Regions from separate parts of the Pseudomonas sp. NPDC089396 genome, predicted to be linked through region 2. Evidence: riboswitches for the same ligand, from Rfam matches in the RefSeq annotation. Region 2 holds a riboswitch; the other holds the start of a gene.
What was found. A riboswitch is a leader RNA that binds a small molecule or an ion and turns the genes downstream of it on or off. The one in region 2 is predicted to bind cobalamin.
Positions count from the first base shown of each region.

Region 1: linked by a shared signal. The riboswitch ahead of ACIPZB_RS10055 (CbtB-domain containing protein) and the one ahead of ACIPZB_RS26110 (FecCD family ABC transporter permease) in region 2 are both predicted to bind cobalamin.

Region 1 covers NZ_JBIVIC010000004.1:404,020-411,887, reverse strand. The annotation lists gene cobN (cobaltochelatase subunit CobN) at 1-2,610, opposite strand, end outside; gene cobW (cobalamin biosynthesis protein CobW) at 2,614-3,681, opposite strand; cobalamin riboswitch at 3,781-3,993, opposite strand; cobalamin riboswitch at 4,243-4,467, shown strand; gene ACIPZB_RS10055 (CbtB-domain containing protein) at 4,563-4,748, shown strand; gene ACIPZB_RS10050 (CbtA family protein) at 4,759-5,451, shown strand; gene ACIPZB_RS10045 (cobalamin biosynthesis protein) at 5,469-5,861, shown strand; gene cobM (precorrin-4 C(11)-methyltransferase) at 5,894-6,646, shown strand; gene ACIPZB_RS10035 (DUF1272 domain-containing protein) at 6,714-6,956, shown strand; gene ACIPZB_RS10030 (response regulator) at 7,174-7,788, shown strand; gene ACIPZB_RS10025 (transporter substrate-binding domain-containing protein) at 7,802-7,868, shown strand, end outside.
Region 2 covers NZ_JBIVIC010000021.1:16,308-24,175, reverse strand. The annotation lists gene ACIPZB_RS26115 (DUF1624 domain-containing protein) at 1-736, shown strand, start outside; cobalamin riboswitch at 765-965, shown strand; gene ACIPZB_RS26110 (FecCD family ABC transporter permease) at 1,076-2,098, shown strand; gene ACIPZB_RS26105 (ABC transporter ATP-binding protein) at 2,095-2,883, shown strand; gene ACIPZB_RS26100 (OprD family porin) at 2,900-4,237, shown strand; gene adhP (alcohol dehydrogenase AdhP) at 4,345-5,355, opposite strand; gene ACIPZB_RS26090 (helix-turn-helix transcriptional regulator) at 5,452-6,330, opposite strand; gene ACIPZB_RS26085 (hypothetical protein) at 6,691-6,936, shown strand; gene ACIPZB_RS26080 (5'-nucleotidase) at 7,014-7,868, shown strand, end outside.

The sequences.
Region 1 (7,868 bases), on a different contig from region 2:
GGTGGGCAGGTTGCGCACATCCACGGTGTAGAAGTTGCGGCCCGTGGGCAGCACATCCAGCCGGCCACGGCTGGGTGCACCGCTAGGGCCGGCTGGCACGAAGCGCCCCGCCAAGGCGGCGAGCAAGCCGTTCATCTCTGCGAGCCCGCACGCGTCGAGGTTCGGCGCAACCTGTTCGCACAACGCGCCGAGCACCGCCTGCACGGGTTGCCATTGCGGGTCGTCGGGCAGTTGCAGGGCCATTTCCAGTGCTTGCTCGATGTACTGCAGCGCCAACAGTTCGAGGCGCTCACGGGTATCGCCGCAGGTGCGCCACGCCTCTTCGCTCAACGCCTGCAGCGGTGCCGGCCGAGGACCTGCCCAGGGCTGGCCGAGGTCGCAGTCGAGAGGATCGAAGTCCAGCGCCAAAGCCTTGGCCAATGTGCGCAGCAGGCTGGCATTACCGCCGCGCCCGTCACCGCGTTCCACCCGCAGCAGGGCCAGCAGGGTATCGACCCGCAGCCGAGCCTGGGGCGATTGGCCGAACACATGCAGGCCATCACGGATCTGCGATTCCTTGAGGTCACACAGGTAGGTGTCCAGCCGCGGCAGCCACACCGCGGCATCCTCCAGTTGACCTTCCAGTTGCAACTCACGGTCGATGTGGTTGGCCTTGACCAGTTCGAGGATATCGCGTTGCAACTCGCGGGCCCGCCGTGGGTCGAGCAACTGCGCTTCATAGAATTCGTCGGCCAACTGCTCCAGGTGGCGCAAGGGGCCATAGGTTTCGGCGCGGGTCAAAGGGGGCATCAGGTGGTCGATGATCACCGCCTGGGTGCGGCGCTTGGCCTGTGCGCCCTCACCTGGGTCGTTGACGATGAACGGATAGATGTTTGGCAGCGGGCCAAGCAAGGCGTCCGGCCAACACTCGGCGGACAGGCCCACGCCTTTGCCGGGCAACCACTCCAGATTGCCGTGCTTGCCAACATGGATCACCGCATCGGCGGCAAAGGCATGGCGCAGCCAGAAGTGAAACGCCAGGTAGCCATGCGGCGGTACCAGGTCCGGGTCGTGGTACACGGCGCTGGGGTCGACTTGGTAGCCGCGCGCCGGCTGGATGCCGACGAAGGTCAAGCCGAAACGAAGGCCGGCCACCATTAGCCGGCCGCTGCGGTACATCGGGTCCTGCTCGGGCGGGCCCCAGCGTTCGAGCACGGCCTGACGGTTGGCGGCGGGCAGGCGCTCGAACGCTGCCTGGTAGTCCGCCAGGTTCAGGCTCTGCGCGCATGGGCGCTGGTCGAGGTGTTCGAGGTCATTGGTCACGCCACCGAGCAACTGCTGAATCAACTGCGTGCCGCTGTGCGGCAGCTCACCCAGCGGGTAACCCTCGGCTTTGAGGGCCTGGAGTATGTTCAGGGCAGCGGCTGGCGTGTCGAGCCCAACGCCATTGCCGATGCGCCCATCGCGGGTCGGGTAGTTGGCCAGGACCAAGGCCACGCGCTTTTGCCCATTGGGCAGGCGTGCCAGCTCGACCCAGCGCCGCGCCAGTTCGGCGACGAAGTCCATGCGCTCGGGGTGGGCCCGGTAGCAGACCACGTCGGACTGGCTGCGCTCGCTGCGCCAGGCCATGTCCTTGAAGCTGACCGGCCGGGTAATGATGCGCCCGTCCAATTCCGGCAAGGCAATGTGCATGGCCAGGTCGCGGGCGCCCAGTCCCTGCTCGCTGGCTTCCCATCCCGGCTGATTGTCCTGCGCGCAGATGGCCTGCAGCACGGGAATATCGCGACGCAGCGGGCGCAGGTTGGGGCGCTCCGGGCTGGACAAGGCAAAGCCGGTGGTATTGACCAGCACCTCGGCGCCGACCTCGTCCAACCACTGTTCGACCTGATCCAGGCAGGCGCTTTCCTTGAGGCTGGCGACGGCGATAGGCAGCGGGTTGAGCCCGGCTGCCTGCAGGCGTTGGCAAAATACATCGATGAAGGCGGTGTTGGCCGCCTGCAAATGCGAACGGTAGAACAGCAGCGGTGCCACCGGATGCTCGGGGTGCCACTCGCCGTACCAGTCCTCGAGCGTAGCGCTGGCCTTGGTGGGGTGATACACCGAGGTACGTGGCAAGGGTTGCGGTTCGTCCCAAGTGTAATCGCGCCCCAGCCATTGGTTGGCCAAGCAGTTGAACAGGTTGACGGCATTGGCTTTGCCACCTTGGCGCAGGTAGTGCCAGAGGCGCTCTGCCGCCGCACCAGTCACCGTGCCCAGATCGGTCAGTTCCGGGTCCGGGCGGTCGTCGCCCGGCACCAGGATCAACTGCACACCGCGCTCCGCCAGCGTCACCAACTGCTCGACACCGTAGCGCCAGTAGCCGACGCCACCGTGCAACGACACCAGGATGACCTTGGCGTGGCGCAGTACCTCTTCTACATACAGGTCGACCGATGCATGGTTCTGCACCTGCATCGGGTTGGCCAGACGCAGGCTGGGAAAGTCATCCGCCAGTTGCTCGGCGGTTTCGGCGAGCAACGCCAGGTGCGAATCGCCGCTGCAGAGGATCACCAGTTCGGCGGGTGTCTGGCCGAGGTCGGCAATGCTGTCGTCCGGCACGAAGCCGCCGGGCTGAGTCCGCAGCAGATGCATGGGTCAGGCGCCCAGGGCCTGGCGCAGGCGCGCTTCCAGCTGCACGGCATCGAGGTCCTGGCCGATCAGCACCAGGCGGGTGATGCGCGGCTCGTCGGCACGCCAGGCGCGGTCGAAGTGTTTGTCGAAGCGAGTACCCACGCCCTGCACCAGCAGGCGCATCGGCTTGCCGGGAACGGCGGCGAAGCCTTTGGCGCGCAGGATGCCGAACTCCACCACCAGTTGCGTCAGGGCGTCGAGCAGCAGGCTTTCGTCCGCTTCTGGCAGATCGATGGAGATGGAGTCGAACGCGTCGTGGTCATGGTCGTCATGGTCATCGCCGTCGTGGTGCGAATCGTGGTGGGTGCGGCGGCCATCGATGTGCACCTCGGATTCGGCGCCCACGCCCAGCAGCACGTCCAGTGGCAGACGGCCACTGCTGGCCTCGATGACCTTGACCGCTGGAGGCAGCTCTTCGGCCACTTCGGCACGGACCTTGGCCAGGCCTTCGGCGTCGATCAGGTCAGCCTTGTTCAGCACCACCAGGTCGGCACTGGCCAACTGGTCGGCGAACAGCTCATGCAGCGGCGATTCGTGGTCCAGGTTGGGGTCGAGCTTGCGCTGGGCGTCGACCTGGTCCGGGAAAGCGGCGAAGGTGCCGGCGGCCACGGCCGGGCTGTCGACCACAGTGATCACCGCGTCGACGGTGCAGGCCGTGCGGATTTCCGGCCACTGGAAGGCTTGTACCAACGGCTTTGGCAGCGCCAGGCCGCTGGTTTCGATGAGGATGTGGTCCAGGTCGCCGCGACGGGCAACCAGTTCGCGCATGACCGGGAAGAACTCTTCCTGCACGGTGCAGCACAGGCAGCCGTTGGCCAGCTCGTAGACGCGGCCGCTGGCCTCTTCTTCAGTGCAGCCGATGCTGCACTGCTTGAGGATTTCGCCGTCGATGCCGAGCTCGCCGAATTCATTGACGATCACCGCGATGCGGCGGCCCTGGGCGTTGTCGAGCATGTGCCGGAGCAAGGTGGTCTTGCCCGAGCCGAGAAAGCCGGTGACGATGGTGACGGGGAGCTTGGCCAGTGTTTTCATGTCGCGTTGCCCTTGGCAGGTTGGCGCGGGCACACGGGACGAAAGCCGCGGGCCAGGCCGGCCGGGCTCGTTCGCCACCGGATCACCCCGCCCGGTTGAAAGTCGAAAACGTGACGAGGCAGGTCTCCTGGCTTGCACCGTTCCGGCCCCCATCATTCAGGGGGCTGGCAGGATGACGCCTTCCCGCGCCTTTGGCGCAGTGGCTGTGTCGATCCGTTGCCGGTGCCTACAGTTGCGGGGGCAGCCGCGGCTTTTACCGCGTTCCCGTCTTAGCTTCGGCCTGGCCGAAGAACCTCGAAGCGGCAAGGCTACGCGGGGGGTGGCGGGTGGTCAACTCATGGCTTGCGTTTTGTGGTGGCGCAAAGATCGAGCGCAGCGCGAGCAAGCTCGCTGCAACTTTGTTGGGGCTGCTTTGCAGCCCATCGCCGGCAAGCCGGCTCCCACCGGTACAGCGCATTGCTCAAGGGCGACGCTGTACCTGTGGGAGCCGGCTTGCCGGCGATGGGCCGCGCTCCCAGTAATAAAGTGCAACCAATTGACGCAAACCCTGCCTCGTGCTCTCCTTACGTCTTGCGTTCAGGTGCCCCCTCGGGGGTGAAACGGGAAACCGGTGCGTCGCAGGCCCTCGAGCGGGGCCGGACCAGGCCGGTGCTGCCCCCGCAACGGTAAGCGAGCGAAGCGTCTAGACCACTGTGCCACGTCGTTCGGCATGGGAAGGTGACGCTTTCCAAGGAGCCCTGCTCCTCCTCGCAAGCCCGGAGACCGGCCTGGCGTCACATGAACACCCCGCGGTGGGCGGGCGCTGTCGCATTCCCTTGGGCGCTTCGCGTCCGGGGCTGCCGCGCTTGCCCGTTGAGCTTAAAACAACAGAGGAACGCGTCATGCCCATTTCCAGCGCCAAGCACAGCATCGCCACCCCCGTCACCCTCAGCCAGCGCGTCGTCATCGCCGTAGGTGCCAGCCTGCTGGGCCTGTGCCTGGTCTATTTCGCCGGGTTCTCGCACATCGAGGCCGTGCACAACGCCGCCCACGACACCCGCCACAGCGCCGCATTCCCCTGCCACTGAGGCCTGCCCCATGATCAAGCGCATTGCCCGCACCGCTGGGTTCAGCGGCCTGCTCGCAGCCTTGCTGCTGACCCTGTTGCAAAGCTTCTGGGTCGCCCCGTTGATTCTCCAGGCGGAAACCTACGAGTCGGCAGCCCCCGCCGCTGAACACCACAGCCATGACGGCGCGGCCGTTGCGGCCCATGAACACAGTGCAGAGGCCTGGTCGCCCGAAGATGGCTGGCAACGCATTCTCTCGACCACCGGGGGCAACCTGGTAGTGGCCGTTGGCTTCGCCCTGATCCTGGTCGCCCTGTACAGCCTGCGCGAACCCAATCGGGTCAGCACCGGTGCGCTGTGGGGCCTGGCCGGCTTCGCGGTGTTCTGCCTGGCCCCGACCTTGGGTCTGCCACCCGAGTTACCCGGTACCGCCGCCGCCGACCTCGGCCAACGCCAGAGCTGGTGGATCGGCACCGCAGCCGCTACCGCACTGGGGCTGGCACTGCTGGTGTTCTCCCGGCACTGGCTGCTCAAGGCCGTCGGCGTGGTGCTGCTGGTAGTGCCCCACGTCATCGGTGCGCCGCAGCCTGAGGTGCACCAAAGCCTGGCGCCCGACGCACTGGAAACCCAGTTCAAGATTGCCTCCTGGCTCACCAATGCCGCGTTCTGGCTGGCCTTGGGCCTGCTCAGCGCCTGGTTCTACCGTCGTGCCCAACAGGCCTGATGGACCTTGAAACGCCGCTGCCGGCGCTGTACGCCGGCTTCGGTTGCCGTCGAGGTTGCCCGGTGGACGTCCTCGATGCCCTGCTGCGCCAGAGCCTGGCTTCACAAGGCCTGGCACTTGAGGCGCTGCGTGGCATTGCCACTATCAGCCTGAAAGCCGATGAACCAGGGCTGCGCCAGTTGGCCCTGCGTCACGGCTTGATCCTGGTGATATTCGATGCCAGCGAGCTACAGGCATTCGAACCCCTCCTCAGCCATCGCTCAGCACCGGCCTATGCCCACAGCGGCTGCTGGGGCGTTGCCGAAAGCACGGCGTTGGCGCTGGCCAGCCGCGAGCTTGGCTCGGCCAGACTGCGGGTCACGCGGCAAAGCCACGGGCCGGCTACCGTCGCCCTGGCCTGTGGCGGATAATCGCTTCAACCATTCTTCTGCAAGGAATTTCCATGACGGTCTACTTCATCGGTGCCGGCCCTGGCGACCCGGATCTGATCACAGTCAAGGGGCAGCGCCTGATCCGACAGTGCCCGGTCATCATCTACGCCGGCTCCCTGGTACCGGCGGCGGTACTCGAAGGCCACCAGGCCGAGACGGTCATCAACAGTGCCGAGCTGCACCTCGAACAGATCATCGAGGCCATGCGAGCTGCCCATGCACAGGGCCAGGATGTCGCGCGTGTACACAGTGGCGACCCCAGCCTGTACGGCGCAATCGGCGAACAGATCCAGCACTTGCGTGAGCTGGGCATCGACTACCAGATCATTCCCGGGGTCACGGCGACCGCTGCCAGTGCCGCCTTGCTGGGCTGCGAACTGACCCTGCCGGACGTGGCGCAGACGGTCATTCTGACCCGCTACGGCGACAGCTCACCCATGCCGGCCGGGGAGCAACTGGGCGACCTGGCCCGCCATGGTGCGACCCTGGCCATTCACTTGGGCGTCAAACACCTGCCGCGAATCGTCGAGGAACTACGCCCCCACTATGGCGCCGACTGCCCGATCGCCGTGGTCCATCGCGCCACCTGGCCGGACCAGGACTGGGTTCGCGGCACCCTGGCCGATATCGTCGAACAGGTCGCCAGCAAAGGTTTTCGCCGTACAGCGCTGATCCTCGTCGGCCATGTACTGGGCGACACACCGTTCGCCGCGTCGGCCCTGTACCGCGCCGGGCACGCGCATCTGTACCGCCCCGGCGGGTGAGCATTGCCACCGGTACGCCCGCCATAGCAGACTGCAAAACTGTCCCCTGCGTACCGGAGTCACGCCCATGCTGGAGCTACGCCCCAATTGCGAATGCTGCAATGCCGACTTGCCGGGCGATAGCCCAGAGGCATTCATCTGCTCGTTCGAATGTACGTTTTGTCGTAACTGCACCGAAACGCGCTTCCAGGGCCGTTGCCCGAACTGCTCTGGCCAGTTGCTGCCCCGCCCCACACGGGTTGGCCTGGCATTGAGCAACAACCCGGCATCGACGCATCGCGTCCTAAAGCCCCACTCGGCCTGCAAGTAACGGCCCAGCGACACCCGGCATCGCCGCGTCCGGGCGATGCCTCTTCCGACACGTTGTAGGAATTTTCCACAACTCCTGCTTGCTTGTTCAACAGTTCTATACTCGCCATTACCAAGGAATCGGAATGGCCGTATCGTGCTGCGCTGCAGAAAGAACTTGCAGTCGTATTCCTGATTAAGCACAGGAAACGGACCACATTCCGACAGGAGTTAACTACATGACAACAGTGTTGATCGTCGACGACCACCCCATCGTCAGGCTGTCCATGCGCCTGCTGCTGGAGCGTGAGCGCTTCCGTGTGGTTGGCGAGGTAGGCAACGGCAGCGAAGTGGCGCAGGTAGCGCGCGAGCTACGGCCCGATGTGGTGATACTGGACATCGGCCTGCCGGGCCTGGATGGCATGGAGGTGATCAAGCGCCTTCAGCAGCTGGAGCCTACCCCCAAGATCATGGTGCTGACCGGGCAAGCTAGCGACCTTTACGTGCGCCGCTGCCTGGATGCCGGCATTGGCGCGTTCGTGACCAAGGATGAAGACCATGACGCCTTGATTTTCGCCCTCAAGGCATTGGTCAAGGGCTATTCAACGTTTCCGCAGATGTCGGTCAACAGCAATACGCTGGACAGCGAACCCAAACGCCTGGAAAGCCTGTCCAACCGGGAGATGGAAGTGCTGCGACGCCTGGCCCGAGGCGAAAACAACAAGCACATCGGCAGCAGCATGAACCTCAGCGCCAAGACCATCAGCACATACCGGGGGCGCATCATGGAAAAGCTCAAGACCGAATCGTTGGTGGAAATGGTCGATCTGGCCAAACGCAACCACGTCAACTGAGCGCAACCCCGCCATGAATCGCTTCTCGGCCGGCGTGCTCCTGTTCCTGAGCCTGGCCTGCTGCCCCCTGCCAACACTCG
Region 2 (7,868 bases):
GCTGCCGCGCCCCGCGCTGCTGGCCGTGGGGGCCGTGATCGTGGCCGGGCACAACCTGCTCGATGGCCTGCACTTCGGCGTCGAGTCCGCCCTGCACGTGCCCTGGGCGATCCTGCATGACCGTGGCTGGCTGGAGCTCTCCGAAAACCTGCGCCTGCGCACTTCCTACCCAGTGCTGCCATGGATCGGCGTGATCGCCCTGGGCTATGGCCTCGGTCCCTGGTTCGCCCGGGGTAGCGATGCGCAACAACGCCAGTATCACCTGCTGCTGGCCGGGGTCATCGCCCTGCTCGGCTTCATGGTGCTGCGCATCCAGAACGGCTATGGCGAAGCCCCCTGGAGCGGCTTCCCGACCGTGACCCAAACCCTGATGAGTTTCTTCAACATCACCAAGTATCCACCGTCGCTGCTGTTCCTGGCCCTGACCCTGGGCTGCGGCCTGCTATTGCTGCGTACCTTCGAGCGCGCCGGGCAGGCCCGCTGGATCAGCGCCCTGGCAGTGTTCGGCGCGGCGCCGATGTTCTTCTACCTGCTGCACCTGTACGTGCTGAAGCTGCTGTACCTGGCCAGCGTCGCCCTGTTCGGGCGCAACCACGGCGACTACTTCGGCTTCGACGGCATTGCCGCGGTGTGGCTCACCGCCGCGCTGCTGGCCGTGGCGCTGTACCTGCCGGTGCGCGGATTTGCCCGGCTCAAGGCACGCCGGCGCGATATCACCTGGCTCAAGTACCTGTGATTTAGCGTTTCACCCGGCGGCCTGATGGTCTACCATGCCGCCCGCCGGTTTCCACCATGGAACTAACAGGGAATCCCTGGCCCGCCCAAGGCGTGCCAAACGGAACTGCCCCCGCAACTGTAGGTGCCGAGCCCGCTCCATCGATGCCACTGGGTCAACCGACCCGGGAAGGCCGGAGCCGGGCGACGACGCACCAGTCAGGAGACCTGCCGGCCTACATTCACCAACCGGCGGGGTGTCCGGGATTGGCCATTGGTGCTGCCCCCGCTGCGTGCGGGGGCTCGGCGATGCCTGTCCGTGGGTTCCTTCCGTGAACTGTCCGATAGGAGATCGCCCAGCATGCAGCCCCGTTTCGCCATCCTGCTCGCAGGCCTCGCCCTGCTGACCCTGCTGGCGGCCGTGCTGGCCGGCACGGCCATTGGCGAAACCCAGTTGTCGCTGCGGCTGGTCTGCCAGGTGCTGGCCAACCACCTGTGGCAAGCCGATTACCCGGTCGACCCGATCGACGCCGGCATCGTCTGGAACTACCGCTTGACCCGCACCCTGGTCGCCGCCGCCTGCGGCGCCGGGCTGGCGACCTGCGGGGTGATCCTCCAGGCGCTGCTGCGCAATCCACTGGCCGAGCCGTACCTGCTGGGCTTGTCGGCAGGCGCCTCGACCGGTGCGGTACTGGTCGGCCTGCTGGGCCTGGGCAGTGCGGCCCTGAGCCTGTCCGCCGGTGCATTCATCGGCGCACTGACGGCCTTCGCCCTGGTGCTGGTGCTGGCCCGTGCGGCCGGCCCGAGCAGCCATAACGCCCAGGTGATCCTGGCGGGCATCGCCGGCTCGCAGCTGTTCAACGCCCTCACCGCGTTCCTCATCACCAAGTCGGCCACCGCCGAACAGGCGCGCGGCATTCTGTTCTGGCTGCTGGGTAACTTGAGCGGCGTGCGTTGGCCGTCGGTGTGGCTAGCGCTGCCCGCAGCGCTAGTCGGCTTGCTGGTGTGCCTGTGGCAGCGCCGCGCCCTGGACGCCTTCACCTTCGGCGCCGATTCGGCGGCCTCGCTGGGTGTTGCCGTGCGCCGCACGCAGTGGCTGTTGATCTGCTGCGCGGCGTTGGTGACGGCGGTGATGGTGTCCATTGTCGGCGCCATCGGTTTCGTCGGGCTGGTCATTCCGCACGCCCTGCGCCTGTTGCTCGGCCCCGGCCACAACCGCCTGTTGCCGGCCAGTGCACTGGGCGGCGCGCTGTTTCTGATTGCCGCTGACGTGCTGTCACGCACGCTGATTCCTGGTCAGGTGATTCCGGTGGGTGTGGTCACCGCACTGATCGGCGCACCGGTGTTCGCGCTGATCCTGGTCAGCCGCCGGGGACGCCCATGACGGCCATGACAGCGCTGCAACTCGCCCCTCTCGCCTGTCAGGGCTTGAGCTTTCAGTTGGCCGGTAACCTTGTACTGCGTGACATCGACCTGAGCGTGGTGGCAGGCGAAACCCTCGGCATCGTCGGCCCCAACGGCTCCGGCAAGTCGTCGTTACTCAAGCTTCTGGCCGGGCTGCGCACCCCGCAAAGCGGTAGCGTCCACTTGCTCGGCGAGCCTATCGCGCGCCTGCCTCGACGGCGTATCGCCCAGGTCCTGGCGCTGGTCGAGCAGCAAGCCGACACCCTCGATGCCATTCGCGTATTCGACGCCGTGACCCTGGGGCGCACGCCGTGGTTGTCGGCGTTGGCACCGTTTTCCCGCGAGGACCGCGCCATCGTCGAGCAGGCGCTGGCCGACCTCGATGCCACGCACCTGCGCACACGTCTCTGGGGCTCGCTGTCCGGTGGCGAACGCCAACGCGTGCACATCGCCCGTGCCCTGGCCCAGCAGCCCCAGGTGTTGCTGCTCGATGAGCCGACCAACCACCTGGATATCCAGCATCAGCTGAGCCTGCTGCACCGCGTCCAGGCGTTGCCGGTCACCACCCTGGTGGCCCTGCACGACCTCAACCAGGCGCTGACCTGCGACCGCGTGGCAGTGCTCGACCAGGGCCGCCTGGTTGCCCTGGGCAAGCCGTTGGATGTGCTCACCCCCGAACGCCTGCTGAGCACCTTTGGGGTGCACGGCCACTACCTCACCGATCCCTTCGACGGCGCGCGCTTCCTGCGTTTTCGCGTCCCCTGAACCAGGAAGCTGCCCCATGCGCTCCACAGCCCTGCTGCTCGCCAGCGCTTTACTGCCCGTTGCCGCGCTTGCCGAATCGGTGCAATCGCAAAGCCGTGGGCTGGTCGAAGACAGTAACTGGAGCTTGCTCAACCGCACCGTGTACGACCAGCGTGACTACAAGCATGGCGGGCGCAACAGTGCCGCCCGCAATGCCTACAAGCCGCGTAGCGAACGCAATGGCCTGGCTGAAGAATGGGCCTACGGTTTGATGGGGACGCTGCAGTCCGGTTTTACCCAAGGCTTGATAGGCGTGGGAATCGATGCCCATGCCTACCTGGGCGTACAGCTCGACAGCGGTGGTGGCCGGGCGGGCAAGGCGCGCCTGCTCGGTGTGGACAATGACGGCCACCCGAAGAATGAGTACAGCCGGGGCGGCGCGGCGGCAAAGTTGCGCCTGTCCAACACTGTGCTGTCCTATGGCGAGCAGCGGGTGAAGACGCCGGTGTTCAGCTCATCCGACAGCCGCCTGCTGCCGGAAACGGCAACCGGGTTCTTCTTCTCCAGCAACGAAATCGACACGCTGAAACTGGTCGCGGGGCACTTCAACGAAAGCACCGACCGTAACGCCTCAAGCCATGATCAGGGCTTCGTGGTGAACTACTCCAACGGCCGCCAGGGCAATACCTTCGACCTCGCCGGCCTGGTGTGGAACCCCGGCGCCGCGTTCACCGGCAGTCTGTATACCTCCCGCTATGAAGACACCTGGAACCAGCACTACCTCGGCAGCACGCTGACCCACGCACTGGACGACCGCCGCAGCCTGAGCCTGGACCTGAACCTGTACCGTACCACCGACACTGGCAAGGCCCTGTCCGGACGCATCGACAACACCACCTGGAGCCTGGTCTCGCGCTACAGCCAGGGGCCGCACAGCGTCAGTCTCGGTTGGCAGCAGGTGCACGGCGATACCCCGTTCGACTACGTGACCCGTGGGGCGATCTACCTTGCCAACGCGGTGCAGATGTCCGACTTCAACGCACCGCACGAGAAGTCATGGCAGGCGCGCTATGACCTGAACATGGGGGGGTACGGGGTGCCAGGCTTGAACCTGACGGCACTGTATGTGCGCGGGTTCGATATCGATGGCAGCCATGTCGACCCCAGTGGTGGCTATGCCTACCTGGGTTATGGCCAGGGCGGCAAGCACTGGGAGCGAGACCTGGAGGCACGCTATGTGGTGCAGAGCGGCAAGGCCAAAGGCACGGCTTTCTCGCTGCGGCATAACCTGCATCGGGGGAACACGGCACAGGCGGAGCTGGATGGCGACCAGATCCGCCTGGCCGTCGAGTGGCCGTTGACGGGCGGATTGTGAAAGCACTGGTGTCCCTGTGGGAGCCGGCTTGCCGGCGATGAGGCCAGGGAAGGCTGGCGCCGGCTCGGGCCCTATCGCCGGCAAGCCGGCTCCCACAGGGGATCGCGTCAGCCTTCGAAGTTGATGACCATGCGGCCCTTGATCTTCCCTTCGAGCATCTCTTCGAAAATATCGTTGATGTCTTCGACCGGACGCAACGTCACCTTCGGCACCACCTTGCCTTGCGCGGCGAACTCGAAGGCCTCGATCAAGTCCTGCCGAGTACCGACCAATGACCCGACCACTTCGATGCCATCGAGCACCAGGCGCGGGATGTCCAGGCTCATGGCTTCAGACGGCAAGCCTACGGCAACCAGCCGTCCACCTGCTCGCAGCGCATCGACCGCCGAGTTGAAGGCGCTTTTCGATACTGCCGTCACCACGGCCGCATGCGCGCCGCCGGTCTTTTCCTGAACGACCTTCGCCACATCCTCGCTGCGAGGATTGAGCACCAGGTCGGCGCCCATCTCACGGGCAAACGCCAGCTGCTCATCATTGACATCAATCGCAATGACCCGGGCATTGAAGACGTTTTTCGCGTATTGCAGGGCGAGGTTGCCCAGGCCGCCAAGGCCATAGATGGCAATCCACTGCCCCGGGCGGATATTGGACGATTTCACGGCCTTGTAAGTGGTCACCCCGGCGCAGGTGATGCTGCTGGCCGCTGCCGAATCGAGGCCGTCCGGCACTTTTACCGCATAGTCCGCCACCACGATGCAGGCCTCGGCCATGCCGCCGTCCACGGTATAACCAGAGTTCTTCACTTCCCGGCACAGCGTCTCATTGCCGCTGTTGCAGTATTCGCAGTGCCCGCAGCCCTGGTAGAACCAGGCCACGCTGGCCCGGTCGCCCGGCTTGAGCGAAGTCACACCTGGCCCGACCTCGACCACCACGCCAATGCCTTCATGGCCCAGGACCACGCCGGTCTTGTCGCCGAAATCGCCGTTTTTCACATGCAAGTCCGTGTGGCATACGCCGCAGCACTGCATTTTCAGTAACGCTTCACCGTGCGCCAGCGGCCGCAGTGTCTTTTCCACCACCTCGACGCGACGCCCTTTGGCAACAACTGCAGCTTTCATGAATGCCTCCTTGTTTACCTGAGTGAGCTTGAGTTGAAGGGTTCAGCATAGAGGCGATCTGGACGAAGGGATTGCTTCAGGTCAAAAAGCGGCCGCTCAGTCCAGGCTCAACCACGGCTTGAGCTCTGCCCGATTGGCCAGCACCAGTTGCTGGGCCTCGGGCCTGGCGTCATGAACACTGGGGTTTACGTGGAAGCGGCGGACGACATACTTGGCCAACGCCAATGAGCTAGGCACCACGAGACGCCCCTCGAGCATGCCGTAGTCAACTTCGATAATGGCCCGTTGCGCGGGCGTCAGGCGCTCGTCCGGTTTGAAGATCACATCGATCTGCGAATTCCATTCCGTATCGTGTTCCATGCCGTTCTCGGTGACTTCATCGCGCAGCAGCGGTACACCGCGGAAACGGCTGAGTACGAAATCGCGGTACTTGCGGTTTTTCTCGCAGTACGCCCGCACATGCCAACGCATCCCGGTATAGACCAGGGTGTGCGGTGCGATGGTACGCCCCTCCAGCTCCGGGCTATTGAAGGACACATAGTCGATATCCAGCCGCCGTTTCTCCCGGCAGGCCTTGAGCAACGGTCGCAGCACTTCGGGCTGCACTGACCGGTCAGGGACCTTGAGCACTTCAGTGTGCCCATAGGCCAAGGCCAAGCCTTCGATATGCGGCGCACGCGCGTTGTTCTGGTTGAGCAGATCCAGGTAGGCACTGGCGCTGTCATCGATGAACAGCGGCTTGAACGCTTCGGTAGGCACGTAGCCTTTTATCTGCTTGTCGTAGACCAGGTTCTCCGACGCGTAGTCGGTGATGTAGGTGTTGATGTCCTTGGAAGCCTGCTGCCGGCTGATACCGAAGCTCTGCATCAAGTGGTTGGTCGTCAGCCGCCCCTCCCACCAGACCACCGTTTCGATCAGCTGGTAGCGCAAGGCCAGGTCCCAGCGGGTTTGCTGCATGTGTTGGGCGCGTTTCATCCAGGATCCTGTAAGGAGCAGCCATATCTGCTCAGTCAAATGACGTGTCGTCAAATCCTACGTGTCTGGCAAGGCGCAAAGCAAATTGCAGTTCACCTGTAAAGTAAATCGACACATCCATGCGCCGCGCGCCAGGCAGAGGGGCAAGGGCCCTCGAGCATGCCCAAGCCACGGTATTCGGCGACTGCGCCACACCCTGCGATATCAAAACGCTTTCTCCTTCTGGCAAACGGCTCGCCACGAACCCTGCTCAACCTGTACCAATCATTTACCTGTACAAGTCACCACTATAGACATGTCGCTTTACTAGACATATCTTTCTGGCTACCGGCAATAAGCCACTACTCAGGAAGCCTCACCATGGAAGCACTCGAAATCATTTTGCTGGGCGTCACCGGCACCTGCCTGCTGGTGCAAGGCCTGCAACACGCTCGGATGGGAGATATCTGGAATTTGCTGAAAAGTGATCGTGACCTGGAGCGCACCGCGCGGATCCACCAACAGGAAAACAGCGAGCTGCGCTCCGAGCTTCGCGCCCAACGGGAGCATGTGAGCCAACTGCAACGTCAGGTCCAGCTGCTGCTGGGGCTGGTCCCCGAAGCCTGATGGGGCGATCCGACCCTCATCGCTTTTACCCTGACACTGTGTTTACCTATTTACGCATCCACCCAGGGAAACCTTCCATGCCCTACCCCATCGAACAGAAACTCGTCGTCGGCGTGGCCTCCAGCGCCCTGTTCGACCTGACCGACTCGGACGCCATCTACCAATCGGAAGGCGTCGATGCCTATCGGGAGCACCAGCAAGAGCACCTCGACGTCCCCTTCCCCAAAGGCGTCGCTTTTCCGTTCATCCGCCGCTTTCTGAGCATCAACAAAGCCTTTCCCGAGCAATTGCCGGTGGAAGTGGTACTGCTCTCGCGCAATTCCCCAGAAACCGGGCTGCGGGTGTTTCGCTCGATCGACCACTACGGCCTGGACATTACCCGTGCGGCGTTCATGTCCGGCCGTTCGCCCTACGAGTACATTCCCGCCTTCAATGCATCACTGTTTCTAAGTGCCCATGAAGGCGACGTGCAACGCGCCATCGATGCCAATTACCCGGCCGGCCTGGTACTGCCGACACGTATCTACGACGACGAGATCGATACGGAGTTGCGCGTGGCCTTCGACTTCGATGGCGTGATTGCCGATGACGAAGCGGAAAGCGTGTACAAGCAGCGCCTCGACCTGACCGAATTCCAGGCCCATGAACAGGCGCGCAAGACCATTCCACACCAGCCAGGGCCGCTGGCGGACCTTTACCGCAAGCTCTCGCTGATCCGCCAGCTCGAAGACCGCAAGCTGGCGCAGGACCCGACTTACAAACGCATTCTGCGCATCGCCATCGTCACGGCGCGCAATGCACCCTCCCATGAACGGGTGGTGACGACGTTGAAGAATTGGGGCGTTTCACCGGATGAGTCGTTCTTTCTGGGCGGCATGGAAAAAGACCGGGTGCTGTCGATTCTCAAGCCGCACATGTTCTTCGATGACCAG